Regions from separate parts of the Thermacetogenium phaeum DSM 12270 genome, predicted to be linked through region 1. Evidence: riboswitches for the same ligand, from Rfam matches in the RefSeq annotation. Region 1 holds a riboswitch; each other region holds the start of a gene.

The links. Region 1 has a riboswitch for molybdenum cofactor ahead of TPH_RS13095 (hypothetical protein). Riboswitches for the same ligand answer to the same signal wherever they lie in the genome.
Region 2: another riboswitch for molybdenum cofactor. It lies ahead of TPH_RS00615 (FecCD family ABC transporter permease); the one in region 1 lies ahead of TPH_RS13095 (hypothetical protein).
Region 3: another riboswitch for molybdenum cofactor. It lies ahead of TPH_RS13565 (ABC transporter permease); the one in region 1 lies ahead of TPH_RS13095 (hypothetical protein).
Region 4: another riboswitch for molybdenum cofactor. It lies ahead of TPH_RS03220 (hydrogenase small subunit); the one in region 1 lies ahead of TPH_RS13095 (hypothetical protein).

The regions. Positions count from the first base shown of each region.
Region 1 covers NC_018870.1:2,652,374-2,655,578, forward strand. Annotated here, with positions in the region: gene TPH_RS13090 (helix-turn-helix transcriptional regulator) at 1-823, opposite strand, end outside; molybdenum cofactor riboswitch at 1,072-1,188, shown strand; gene TPH_RS13095 (hypothetical protein) at 1,290-1,607, shown strand; gene modA (molybdate ABC transporter substrate-binding protein) at 1,638-2,459, shown strand; gene modB (molybdate ABC transporter permease subunit) at 2,500-3,204, shown strand.
Region 2 covers NC_018870.1:109,442-112,646, forward strand. Annotated here, with positions in the region: gene TPH_RS00605 (FAD-dependent oxidoreductase) at 1-590, shown strand, start outside; gene TPH_RS00610 (cytochrome c3 family protein) at 721-1,269, shown strand; molybdenum cofactor riboswitch at 1,569-1,703, shown strand; gene TPH_RS00615 (FecCD family ABC transporter permease) at 1,758-2,807, shown strand; gene TPH_RS00620 (ABC transporter ATP-binding protein) at 2,804-3,205, shown strand, end outside.
Region 3 covers NC_018870.1:2,754,556-2,757,760, forward strand. Annotated here, with positions in the region: gene TPH_RS13560 (ABC transporter ATP-binding protein) at 1-465, opposite strand, end outside; gene TPH_RS13565 (ABC transporter permease) at 485-1,177, opposite strand; molybdenum cofactor riboswitch at 1,500-1,623, opposite strand; gene TPH_RS13570 (F0F1 ATP synthase subunit epsilon) at 1,773-2,213, opposite strand; gene atpD (F0F1 ATP synthase subunit beta) at 2,214-3,205, opposite strand, start outside.
Region 4 covers NC_018870.1:657,490-660,694, reverse strand. Annotated here, with positions in the region: gene TPH_RS03225 (nickel-dependent hydrogenase large subunit) at 1-988, opposite strand, end outside; gene TPH_RS03220 (hydrogenase small subunit) at 981-2,048, opposite strand; molybdenum cofactor riboswitch at 2,371-2,489, opposite strand.

The DNA of each region.
Region 1 (3,205 bases):
AGCGCTCCTTCTGCAGGGGGATAAAGTCGATCCCCTTCACCTGCCCGGCCACCGCCTCGGCACCGAGTCCCACATCGGCCTCTCCACGGGCGACACAGCTGGCCACCGCCAGATGGGTCATTTCCACCCGCTCGTAGCCCCGCACCAGGTGCCGGTCGAGGCCCAGCCTGCGCAGCTTTTCATCCAGCAGGACGCGGCAGCCGGAACCGGGCTCCCGATTGACAAACCGGATACCGGGTTTGACCAGGTCGGTCCAGCCGGTGATCCCCAGGGGGTTCCCCCCGGCCACATAAAACCCAGCGGTGCGGTAAACCAGGTTGTAGACGACAACCGGTTGGCCGGGGAGAATGCGCCTGATGTAAGGAATATTGTATTCGTCCGTGTCACCGTCCCAGAGGTGGCAGGTGGCCACATTCGCCCTGCGGTGATAAAGGGCGAACAGGCCGTTGCTGCTCCCGCTGTGGTTGCGCAGGCAGCTGCACCCTGGGAGCACCCTCTCCAGGTGCCTTTCCAGAATGTCCAGGACGGCATCCTGGCCGCAGATGATTACCGGCTCACGGGACGGGGCCAGGGGAGAGGGTGCTCCCGCGGCGGCCGGTCCCCCGCCGGTTGGCGGCGCTACCCCGGGAGCAGGCTGTACCCCTGAGAAATCATCCCGCGCCCTCCATTTAAAGGCCTCCAGGTCGGAGGCCTCTACCCGTACCTTACGCCCCACCCGGTAAGCTTTCAGTTCTCCCCGCTTGATCAGTTCGTAGACGGTATAGCGGGAGATCTTGAGGAGTTCGGCCACCTCTCTGGGGGTATAGGAAATATCACCCGGCATTTTCGTTACCCCGTTCACGTTTATTTTATGATTGATTTTAATTATACCAAATATTATAATAACATCTAATAATAGTTATATTAGTTTATGTTTGTTTGCGTTTGTTTATGTTTGGTGGAGATGTTGTTCCCCAGCTTCCTCCCCCGCAGCCGACCGGCCGTCGAGCCGGAATGCAGGAACCACTTCGCGGTGGCAGTGGGGAACGATGACAAGGGATGGAAATTATAAGTCAGGGCCGTCCCCTGTGACTCATTCAGACACTCCGAGCCGGACCGCCTAAACCGGCGGGCATGGCGGCCGGCCGCCAGGGTGTAGCTGGAAACGGCTGCGCCTCCCGTTTGGAAAGGAGTGAAGAACAATGCAGCATGTCTTTCTCTGACCAGCACGGTACTGCTGTCGTCGGAGCAGGCTCTTGCCCCGACAGCGCGGCTGGTCTTCTATTTTACCCTTGTCATGAATCCAGGAGATGCCGGCCACTCCAACCAGGGCATCCAGCAACAACAAAATTGCCACTGCCGGAGGAGGTCATTTCGCGGACGAGCTCAGGCCGCAGCCAGCCGGTTATGTGAAACCAGATATCACCGATACCCCCCGGATGCCTGTAACAGGAAGCCGTTCAAGCATCGTGGTCCATTCCCGGTACCAGGCCACCCTGCCGGTGATCGCCTTCATCCCTTCCTTTGCCTGGGGGCACTACCCCCGGCTCTCGGTGAGCTGCTCACCGTTCTGGTGGCCGAAATTACGGGAAATGGAGAAAGTGGCGTTTATTATAAGGCTAGCGTAACAAATAAAATAACAAAGGAGCGTGAACTTTATGAAAGCTCATTTTTTGAAAAAGCTGGCTGCAGAAGCGCTGTTGGCGCTGCTGGTGGTATTGGCGGCAACGGGATGTGGCCACCAGAGCGGCACCGGCAAGCCGAGCACCGGGGTGCCGCAGAAGCAGAAAGAAGTTATCGTCTCGGCAGCCATCAGCCTGAAGGACGCTCTGGAGCAAATCAAAAAGAATTACACCGAGAAATACCCGGAGGTGAAGCTGACCTGCAACCTGGGCTCCTCCGGCAGCCTGCAGAAACAGATCGAGCAGGGAGCCCCGGCCGACCTGTTCATTTCCGCCGGAGCCAGCCAGATGGACCAGCTGGCCGCCAAAGGGCTGATCGATACCGCCAGCAGGATTACCCTCTTGGGCAACGAGCTGGTACTGATAACTCCCCAAAACGGCCCTGAGATCAGGGATTTCAGTGATCTGGCCGGCCCGGCGGTAAAGAAGATCGCCCTCGGACTTCCGGATACAGTACCGGCCGGCAAGTACAGCCAGGAAACCCTGGTCAACCTGAAGCTGTGGGACCGATTGCAGCCCAAACTGGTCATGGCCAACAATGTGCGCCAGGTGCTCACCTATGTGGAAACCGGGGATGTGGACGCCGGCTTCGTCTACCGCTCCGATGTCCTGGCGGGTAAAAACATCCGTGTTGCTCTGACAGTACCGGACAACCTGCACAAACCCATCGTCTACCCGGCGGCGGTGCTGAAAAATGCCCGCCAGAAGGATGAGGCCAGGAAGTTCTTAAACTACCTCGCCTCACCGGAGGGGATGCAGGTCTTCGAAGAGTACGGCTTCAAGTCGGGAAAGAAGTAAGGAACATACGCTGGTTGTTGCCGCCGGGGGAGGTTTGAACATGCTTGATGAAAAAATCCTGATACCAGCACTTTTATCCCTCAGGGTTGCCGTGCTGGCAGTGGTGCTGGCCTTCATCGCCGGGGTACCCGTGGCCAGGTTGATGGCCGGCCGGGACTTTCCCGGCAAGGAGGTGGTTGAGGCAGTCCTCACCCTCCCCCTGGTACTCCCACCTACAGTGGTGGGGTTCGGTCTCCTCTTCCTCTTCGGCAAGCACGGCCCCCTGGGCCTGCTACTGGAAAAGTTATGGGGAGTATCGGTGGTCTTCAACTGGTGGGGGGCGGTGGTGGCATCTACAGTGGTGGCCTTCCCCCTCCTCTACCAGACTGTCCGGGCGTCCTTCCAGTCGGTGGACCGGAACCTGGAAAACGCCGCCCGCACCCTGGGGGCCGGGGAATGGCGGGTCTTCTGGACCATCAGCCTACCCCTGGCCTGGCCGGGGCTGGTGGCAGGGACGGTGATGGCCTTCGCCCGAGCCCTGGGGGAATTCGGGGCAACCTTAATGATCGCCGGCAACATCCCCGGCCGGACCCAGACGGTGCCCCTGGCCATCTACGCCGCCACCGAGTCCGGAGAAAACCGCATCGCCCTGGTCCTGGTGGGGATCATGACCCTCCTCAGTTTCGTCTTTATCCTGGGGGTCAACCTCTGGAGCAGGCACAGGTTAAAGCGCTGGACCATAAAAGAGAAACTGCCCCGGAGCTGAG
Region 2 (3,205 bases), 400 kb from region 1:
GTGCCATGAGGCAGCCGGGAAAAGGCCCGTGGGCATTCGTCATCTTCGATTCCAAGTGGCCGGAAGAGGTTGCGGCGAGTCTCCCGATAGGGGGCGGCATGTTCTGGGATTCCATGGGCCGGCTCGTCGGCCAGAAGTGGACACCGGATGCCGACCGCAAGACCATTGAGGGCTATATCGAAGGGGGCAAGATCGGCTGGATGGCCGATACTATTGAGGAGCTTGCCGGGAAGATCGGGGTTCCTGCTGAGAATCTCAAAGCCACCGTGGAGCGCTACAATGAGCTTGCCAGAGCTAAAAACGACGTCGACTTCGGCAAGCGCTCCGAGCTGTTGACGACGATCGAAAAGCCGCCTTATTATGCCCTCAAATTCGGAGGCGCCCTCCTGGTGGTTACGGGAGGCCTGAACGTGGACGTCAAGTTGCGGGTCCTAGATAAAGATCATAACCCGATTCCCGGGCTTTACGCAGTCGGCAACGTTTCAGGTGGTCTATACGGTGTAGACTATCCGACCACGATCCCCGGCAACAGCCATGGGAGAGCGCTCACCTGGGGTTATTTGGTCGGATCTACGGTGATGGAAGGGTAAAAATGAGAGCAGCCCGCTTTAAAGAATAGAGGAAGTCTTTAAAAGCGACGCCGATCTGGCGAAAATAACTTCGAAATAAACAGAAAGGTGGCTTTCGGCCATCCTTGTTGGAAGGGGATGTAGATTGGCTGTGGAAGTGAAAAATAGCGAAAGTCAGGCAAAGAAAAGAGCATTTCTAACGCCGAAAAGGATCCTGATAGTTGTTGGTGTAGTGCTGGCTTTGGGTGTGGTCGGAGCGATCGCCTTGAATCAGCTCAGCAAAAACCCGGCATTTTGCGGCACCTGCCATATCATCAAGCCGTACTATGAGAGCTGGAAGAACAGCAACCTGCTCGCCAACAAACACGCCGCTCAGGGTGTCGAGTGTCTGGACTGCCACCACAAGAGCTATCTGGAAAAAGCCCAGGAGGGCATCAACTACATAACGGGCAACTACTCGGAGCCGCTGGAGAAGTTGACGTTCACGAGGGAGCAGTGCCTGGAGTGCCACGAAGAGGATTATGAGCAGGCGGTGGCTGCCACCGAATTTGAGGAATCAAACCCTCACGATTCTCACATGGGCGAGATAGAGTGCACCCAGTGCCATCAGATGCACGACAAATCCAAGGTGATGTGCTCCCAGTGCCACACCTTTAGCTGGTTCGAAGAACTCGATGACAGCTGGGAGATTGAAAGCTGAGGCAGGGCGTCAAAGCCGGAGCTCAAGCCCTCCAAAACCAGAAGTCTAAAATTTAAAAGCCAGTCTCTTTTTGGGCTGGCTTTTTTTATTTTGAAACACCCCCTTAACTCTCGTAGCCGCGCCTTAAACCGCCGGAATCCGGTTGATATCAGGTTTTTTCGAGAGAGGGTGGAGACCATCCTGGCTGGCATGTTTATTGCTATAAATAATAGGCGATTGAAGGTGTTGCTCCGGCGGAAGATTACCGGCGAGTGGCGGTTTGCTGGTAAGTAAAGATCTCTGACATTGATAATTTCATAATGATACTGTATCTCCGAGTCGTTATTGCCTAAAGACGCGCCGGCGTCCATGGCATTTCGACCTGGGCAACCACGGGGTATATTGAGAAATCGATATGCCTACCATGTTTGTAAAGGAGATTCAGGGATTTGGGAAGATATCCTGGTGTCCTTTACACCAGGATTTTTTGTTCCAGGAGGCTTTTTTGAATGCAACCTGTCCTTTTGTGCAGAATAATGCGGCTCAAGACGACAACCGTCTGGTGGAATTATTTGCTGCTGTTCATAACGCTGCTGGCACTGATATTTATTTCACTGCTTTTAGGAAGATATCCGATTACACCCGAACAGATCGTAGGGATTCTGAAAGCCGAACTGTTTTTTAGCGATCGGGCTGTACCTGATACGGTGAGCACCGTCTTTATGGAGATACGCCTGCCGCGGATTATAGCTGCCCTGCTGATTGGAGCGGCATTATCCGTTTCGGGAGCTGTCTACCAGGGGACCTTTAAGAACCCGATGGTATCCCCGGACATACTGGGGGCGTCGGCGGGAGCGGGTTTTGGGGCTGCCCTGGCGATCCTTTGCTCATGGGGCATGAAAGGAATTCACATTGCCTCCTTCGTCTGCGGACTGCTGGCCGTATTCCTGACCTATTTTATAAGCACCCGGATCAAGAGCGGGGATTCGAGTCTGATACTGGTGCTCACAGGAATTTTTGTGGGGACGGTTTTCTCCTCCCTGATCTCCTTGTTCAAAGCCGTAGCCGACCCCTACAATAAGCTCCCTGCAATCACATACTGGCTGATGGGAAGCCTGGTATCGATAAAGTGGAGCAGCATAAAACTGATGATCTTACCCGTACTCACAAGCTCCATAGTGCTGTACCTGGTCCGCTGGCACTTAAACATAATCTCTTTTGGGGACGAAGAGGCACAGGCGCTGGGAGTGGACACGGGCAAGTTAAGGATAATCGTTATCCTGTGCGCCACCCTGTTAACCACCTCGGCGGTTTCGGTCAGCGGGATGATCGGCTGGGTGGGACTGGTCATACCCCATCTGGCCAGAGCCCTTATAGGGCCGGACTACCAGAACCTGTTGCCGGTCTCAATCTTAGTAGGGGGCTCCTTTCTCCTGCTGGTGGACACCATGGCTCGCTCCTTACTGCCGATGGAAATACCCTTGGGCATCTTAACCTCATTAATAGGAGCGCCATTTTTCCTATACCTATTAACAAAAACAAGGAAGGGTTGGAGATGAAACTAAAACTGCAGGACCTTGCCTTTGCGTATGAAAAGAACAACGAAGTGCTGCGCGGCGTGACCCTGGAAGTAGAATCAGGAGAAGTCCTCTGTCTGTTAGGTCCAAACGGAGCCGGGAAGACGACCCTCTTTAAAAGCATCTTGGGCTTACTGAAGCCGTCGAAGGGGAAAGTACTCATTGACGGCAAAGACGTTCGCGATTACCCCCGAAAAGAACTGGCGCATTACCTGGGCTATGTACCGCAGAACCACATACCGCCGTTCCCCTTCCGGGTGCTCGAAGTGGTACTCATGGGGAGGACGGCCCACATCAACAACTTTGCCGTGCCTTCGACCGTAGACGTCGAAATCGCCCGGGAAGCCATGAGGCGCTTGAACATCGGCCACCTGGAAAAC
Region 3 (3,205 bases), 100 kb from region 1:
GGCAATGGCCCTGGCCAGGGCAACCCGCTGGGTTTCTCCCCCCGACAGCCTGACGGCGCTGCGCCGGCTCAGTTCTTTAAGCCCTACAAAAGAAAGGGCTTCTTCCGCCCTCTCCCTGATCTCGGCGGCAGGGAGGCCGCGCAGCTTCAGCCCATAGACCACATTGTTATAGACGGAGGTGTTGAACATGTAAGGATGCTGAAAGACCATGCACATCTGGCGCCTCAGCTTCAGGCGCACCCCTTCCCCCACCCGGCCCGTATCGATGTTCCGAAAAATCACCCTGCCCGAGGCAGGCTCCTCCAGAAGGTTCAGTATCCGGAGCAGGGTGCTTTTTCCAGACCCGTTGGGGCCGAGGATGGCGTAGATCTTATTCCCCTCGAGTTTGAGGTCGTCGATCTCCAGTACCGTACGCCCGTCGTACTTTTTAACCAGGTCCTCAATCTCATATAAAAATTCCGGCATGGCACTACTCCCCGCCTTCTTATCCGAGTTTGGATTCATCCAGATGGAGCAGGATGCTGCTGACAATAAAGGAAAGGGCGAGCAGAACGCCCCCCAGAGCAACGGCGAACTCGAAGTTGCCCTGCCTGGTCTCCAGCACGATGGAGGTGGTCAGAACTCGGGTATAATAGCGGATGTTGCCGCCTACCAGCATCACCGCCCCCACTTCCCCAAAAGCCCTGCCGAACCCCGTCATAATACCGGCAATAATCCCGGAGCGCGCCTCCTTAATCACCATCCAGGCGGCCTGCCGCCGGCTGGCTCCCAGCGACCTGGCCGTATCCATGGCCAGTTTCTCCTTGGCGGCAACTGCCGCTGCCGAGATGCCGGCGATAATCGGCGTAGCCAGAAGCACCTGGGCGACGATCATGGCCGCCGGTGTGAAAAGAATGTCCAGAAAACCCAAGGGGCCGTTCCGGCAAAAGACCATGTAGACCACCAGCCCGGCTAGAACCGGGGGAAGGCTCATCAAGGTATAGATCAAGCGCAGCAGCAGCTTCCTCCCGGGAAACCTCTTCAGCCCCAGCAACGCCCCTAGCGGTACCCCGATCAGCGCCCCGATGACAACCGCGCTTCCGGAAACAGCCAGGGAAAGGCCGACAATGCCGGTGAATTCATCCCCCAGGGAGGTAAAAAACTGCCAGATCGAAGAGAGTAAACCGTTATCTGTCATCTTATCACCGAAGTTCTGACAAAAGTTTTGGCAATCAGCAAATGTGTCCCATCAAATGTCGAAGGCCGAAACCTTGCAGGTACTTGCCCTTGTTGGTTGCCGCCTCCCCTTGCTTCCGGCGTTCTTCAATGCTGGCGAGCAGCGACCAACCACGGAAGGGCAGGGCCACGATGGGCCGGACCCGGGAGCTCAAAGCGAAAAGAACAAGAACAAAGCGCCTTTGCTATCCTGCGGAGGCAGCGCCCCCTGCGGCCGCTTCCTGCCCAAAAGAAAACGCCTGAACTAAGCTTAATCGAAAAACCGCTTCAGTTCAGGCTTTGCATCCCACGATAAGATCTCTCCTTTCCAAACACGGGAGGCAAGGCGGTTTCCCGTCCTGCCCAGCGGCCAAAGACCATAGCCGGAGAGCCGGCCTCAGGCCTTTTGGCTCGGAGAAAAGATCCCATTTTTTATTATTCTTTTAAGATCTTCGTGACTTAACCGGCAAAATCCTTCCCTGTGCGACTAATTGTGCCGCTTTCCACCTGACACTGCGGAGCAAAAAACCCGGGCAACAGGCTCCCGGGTTTCCGGTAACGGCCGTCAGATATCTCCTTCATTTAACCATTTTGCCCGCCGCTTCGGCAGCCTTCAACCGGGCGAGGGACCTGCGCAGGGCCAGCTCTGCCCGGAGAACATCCAGACCTTCCGCTTTCTCCCGGAGGCGTTTCTCCGCCCGCTGTCGCGCCTGCTTTGCCCTTTCCACGTCAATCCTCTCCCCCCGCTCTGCAGTATCTGGGAGGATGCGCAGGACGTTGCCGCTCATCTCGAAAACCCCCATACCGCAGGCGACATAATGGGGCTGCCCCTCTTTGACGTATTTGATCACACCGATATCCAGCCCGCCGATAATAGGGGCGTGATTGCGCAAGATGCCCAGCAGGCCGTCCTGCGAAGGGATGACCACTCCTTCCACATCCTCTTCGACGACAACCCGCTCGGGGGTAACGATCTCCAACCGAAAGGTTTTCCCTTTTTCCTTAGCCTGTTCCGCCACTTAACTGACAGCCTCCAGTTCGCGCGCCCGGGCGACCACTTCGTCAATGGTGCTGGCATAAACGAAGCACTGTTCGGAGATGTCGTCATGGCGCCCCTCCAGGATCTCCTTAAAGCCCCTCACGGTCTCCTTAATGGGAACGTAAACCCCAGGCCGTCCCGTAAAGGCCTCGGCCACAAAGAAGGGCTGGGAGAGGAAGCGCTGGATCTTGCGGGCTCGCGCCACGATTAATTTGTCCTCCTCCGACAATTCATCCATACCGAGGATGGCGATGATGTCCTGCAGATCCTTATAGCGCTGGAGAACCTTCTGCACACCCCGCGCCACCTGGTAATGCTCTTCCCCCACCACATTCGGGTCAAGGATGCGGGAGGTGGAGTCAAGGGGATCTACCGCCGGGTAGAGACCCAGCTCGGCGATCTGGCGGGAGAGAACAACGGTACCATCCAGATGGGCGAAGGTGGTCGCCGGCGCCGGATCGGTCAGGTCATCGGCAGGAACGTAGACCGCCTGCACCGAGGTAATTGAGCCCTTGCGGGTCGAGGTGATCCGTTCCTGGAGCAGACCCATGTCCGTCGCCAGGGTCGGCTGGTAACCTACGGCCGAAGGCATCCTGCCCAGGAGGGCGGACACCTCGGATCCGGCCTGGGTAAAGCGGAAGATGTTGTCGATGAAAACCAGAACGTCCTGCCCCTCGCTATCCCGGAAGTACTCCGCCAGCGTCAGGCCGGTCAGTCCCACCCTGAGGCGCGCACCCGGCGGCTCGTTCATCTGGCCGAAAACCATGGCACACTTATCGATAACCCCGGACTCAGTCATTTCCAGGTAGAGGTCATTCCCCTCCCTGGTCCGTTCACCGACCCCACAAAAAACGGAAAATCCTCCGTGCTCGTAGGCGATGTTCCGTATCAACTCCATGATGACGACGGTTTTGCCGACACCGGCTCCTCCAAAGAGGCCGATCTTGCCACCTTTGGCAAAGGGGGCCAGCA
Region 4 (3,205 bases), 940 kb from region 1:
CTAAACTTCTAATCTCTGGGTCTCCGGCAACCCACATCCGGGCGAGCGGCCCCACTTCATGGACCTTGCCGTCATAGCGCGGCGCCTTCATCCAGGAGTAAGCCCCTTCTTTCTTCGGTGCCGGGGTAATCACGCTTTCCGTGGGCTTCTTACCCCCGGTGTCATCCTCATACCAGGAGTATTTGACGTCCTCGGTGATCTTGTCGGGGTCAACTTCCCCGTCAACACCTTCGGTGTAGCGGCCGCGCTTGAAGAAGAGCTCACCGTCGTCATCCACGGGGAAGGCGCCGTAGGCCAGCATGTTCCCACAGCCCTTGCCTATCTCCAGCCAGTCCTGATAGACTTCGGCAATCGCCAAGACGTCGGGCACATAGACGTTCTCGATAAAAGATGTCAGCTCCGCCAGCCGGAACTTGAAATTGATGATCTTTTGGGCATCTACCGTTTCGGTGACGCCTCCCGGAACGATGGCGCGCTGTCCGGGTGCTCTCCCCCCGAAGATGGCCAGCATTTCATGCGCTTTTTTGCGCATTTCCAGAGCCTGCAGGTAGTGATTGACCGCGGCGCTGTTCACTGCTTCCGGAAGCCGGTAATCCCCCTCGTAGCGGGGAGCCAGCGGCAGAATGTTGTCCGGGGCCTTTACGTAGTCCAGTGCTGCCAGATGGTAAAAATGCAGTATGTGGGATTGGATGTAGTTGGCCCCCAGGATCAGGTTACGGATTATTCTTCCATTGCCAGGCGGTTTGATCCCGAAAGCATCGTCAAGGGCCAGGGTGGCTGCCGTGGCGTGGCCGATGGGGCAGACTCCGCAGATCCTCTGGACGATCTCCTGGGCGTCCCTGGGGTCGTGACCGCGCAGGATCAGCTCCACCCCGCGGAAAAGCGTGCCGCTGCTTTTAGCTTCGGTTACTTTTCCTCCCTCAACCTCCACTTCGATCTTCAGGTGCCCCTCGATCCTCGTTACCGGGTCGACGATGACTTTAGGCATTTTCCTTCACCTGCCCCTCCTCTTTTTTCCCGATCCTGCCTTTGGCTATATTGCCTATGAGATGGGCGCCTATCCCCGCCGCCACGGCCACCCCCAGGGCGCCGCCTACGGCGTCAGCGGTGGCGTTGATGTTGGGCAGATGAATGGGTTCCATCCTCTCATAGAAGGGAACGGCACAGCCGGGGAATCCCTTTTCCGTACAGGCAGTGCAGGGCGCCCCCGCTTTCAGGCACCAGCTGACCCCACCGTTCCACATCCTGTCGAAGCTGTCGCAGTGGGCCTGCGGCCCCTTGCAGCCGAGCTCCAGCAGGCAGCCCGGCTCGCTGAAGTTTTTAGCAAATATGCTGTTGTCGAAATACTGCCGCCGCGGGCAGTTGTCGTGGACGCACTTCCCGAAGAATACTTTTGGCCTCCCGAAGTCATCCAGCTCAGGCGCCTCTTTAAACAGCAACAGGTGTGCCAGCGTACCCACCACCCAGTCGGGATGCGGTGGGCATCCGGCCACGTTGATCACCTGGGTGCTGATTCCGGCCTCCTTGAAAACATCCCGCACGCCCTTACACCCGGTAGGATTGGGCTTGGCAGCGGGGATCCCCCCAAAAGCCGCACAGGTCCCAACGGCCAAAACGGCAGAAGCTTCGGCTCCCAGTTCCTTTACTCTCTCCAAAAAGGTGATCTCTTTTCCATCTCTTTCCCCTACAGTGCAGTAGATCCCTCCGTCCTTGGTGGGAACGGCTCCTTCCACAACCAGGTAATAGTTGCCAGCTTCTTTTGTATCATCGATCACCCTCATCGCCAGTTCACCGGCAGCTGCAGAAATGTTGGGATGGAACTTGAGATCAATGACTTCTGTCAGGATTTCCTTAACCCCCGGCTGAGTAGAATTCAGCAGTGAAATGGAGCATCCGGTACAGCTCGCACCCTGAATCCAGATCACCGGAGGGTTCCCCGCCGCAGGCAAGGATCTAGCCAGCTCCGGCAGTAGCAACTGGCTGAGCCCCGCGGCCGCCACCGAACCGGCGCAGAGCTTTAAAAATTCGCGGCGGTTGATCTCTCTCATATTAATCCCTCCTTGTTGAATCTTTTATCTAACGAAAACAAGACCATTAACAGAAACTTATCCCCCCTTCCCCTTAACACGCCGGAGTAGAATGTTTTTTCTGAATAAAAAAGCAGCGGGCAGTAATGCGGTAGAGGCGTAATGACAAACCACCGGTGCAGGTTTCTTCTCTTTACTGCACCCTTATGCTGCCCGCCGCAAATTTTTTTCTCTATGATTTTGCAGATTTTGCGGCAGGCCTCTCGAAAAAGCCGGGAAGGTTTATCAGCCAAAGAGCCGGATATCCCCCAGGAATAGCCGGCCCCCCAAACTTATCAGTTAATAGCATTATCCTGTTCACCCTTTCCGCAACGGGAGGCCTACCCGTTTCCGGACGAACCCTACCGACTCACCCGCCATAGCCAAAGCCACAGGCAAATGAATTCGGGGAACGTAATTAACGCACATCATGCGAGTAATGATAATTAATCCCGTCTGTTAATAATACTACATCGGTAGAGCAAATCCTTCCGGGAGCGCACCCTGTATACAGAATACTTTATCTGGCAACAAGTGCTGTAATTCCCATCCCAGTAGATTCTTCTCGCCCCCATAAAGCCCACCCAGAGAGGCCTGCTTTCAAACTCAATTAACCAGATTAACCGGCATTATCAGCAGCATCTTATATTTATGTTGCCCCCTTGCTCGCCGGTCTTTTGCCAGGTACCATTAATCAGTGCCGCCTAACCCTTCCCTTCTCTGGTGTGAACCGATAGCCCACTTTACTCTCCATCACCACCGCATCAGATTTCCCTATATAAAAACTCAATGCAACGACTACCGCCATCAGCTCCATATGCAAAAAGAATGCCAGGTTTCAGCAAAAACTTTCATTGCCGTCAGAACGGCAATGTCGCTGCGAAAATGCACTCCTCCGCCGAAGCTGCGTCTCAAAACAGGACGCCGTTTTTTCGAAAATGCATCTTCAACCAGACATCGGTCAAAAAGGATGGCGCCAAGAGGCCTTAAGGACAGAATGACAAGCCCCTTCCAGGAAGGTGGCTCCGAATTAGGCAAAAACGGCAAGGAAGGAAACCCCCTTGCCTTCGATTGCTTTTCTGCTGGTTAGGTGGCATGGGACTCTTTCAACCCACTGGCTCAGCAGACATGCCGGGCGC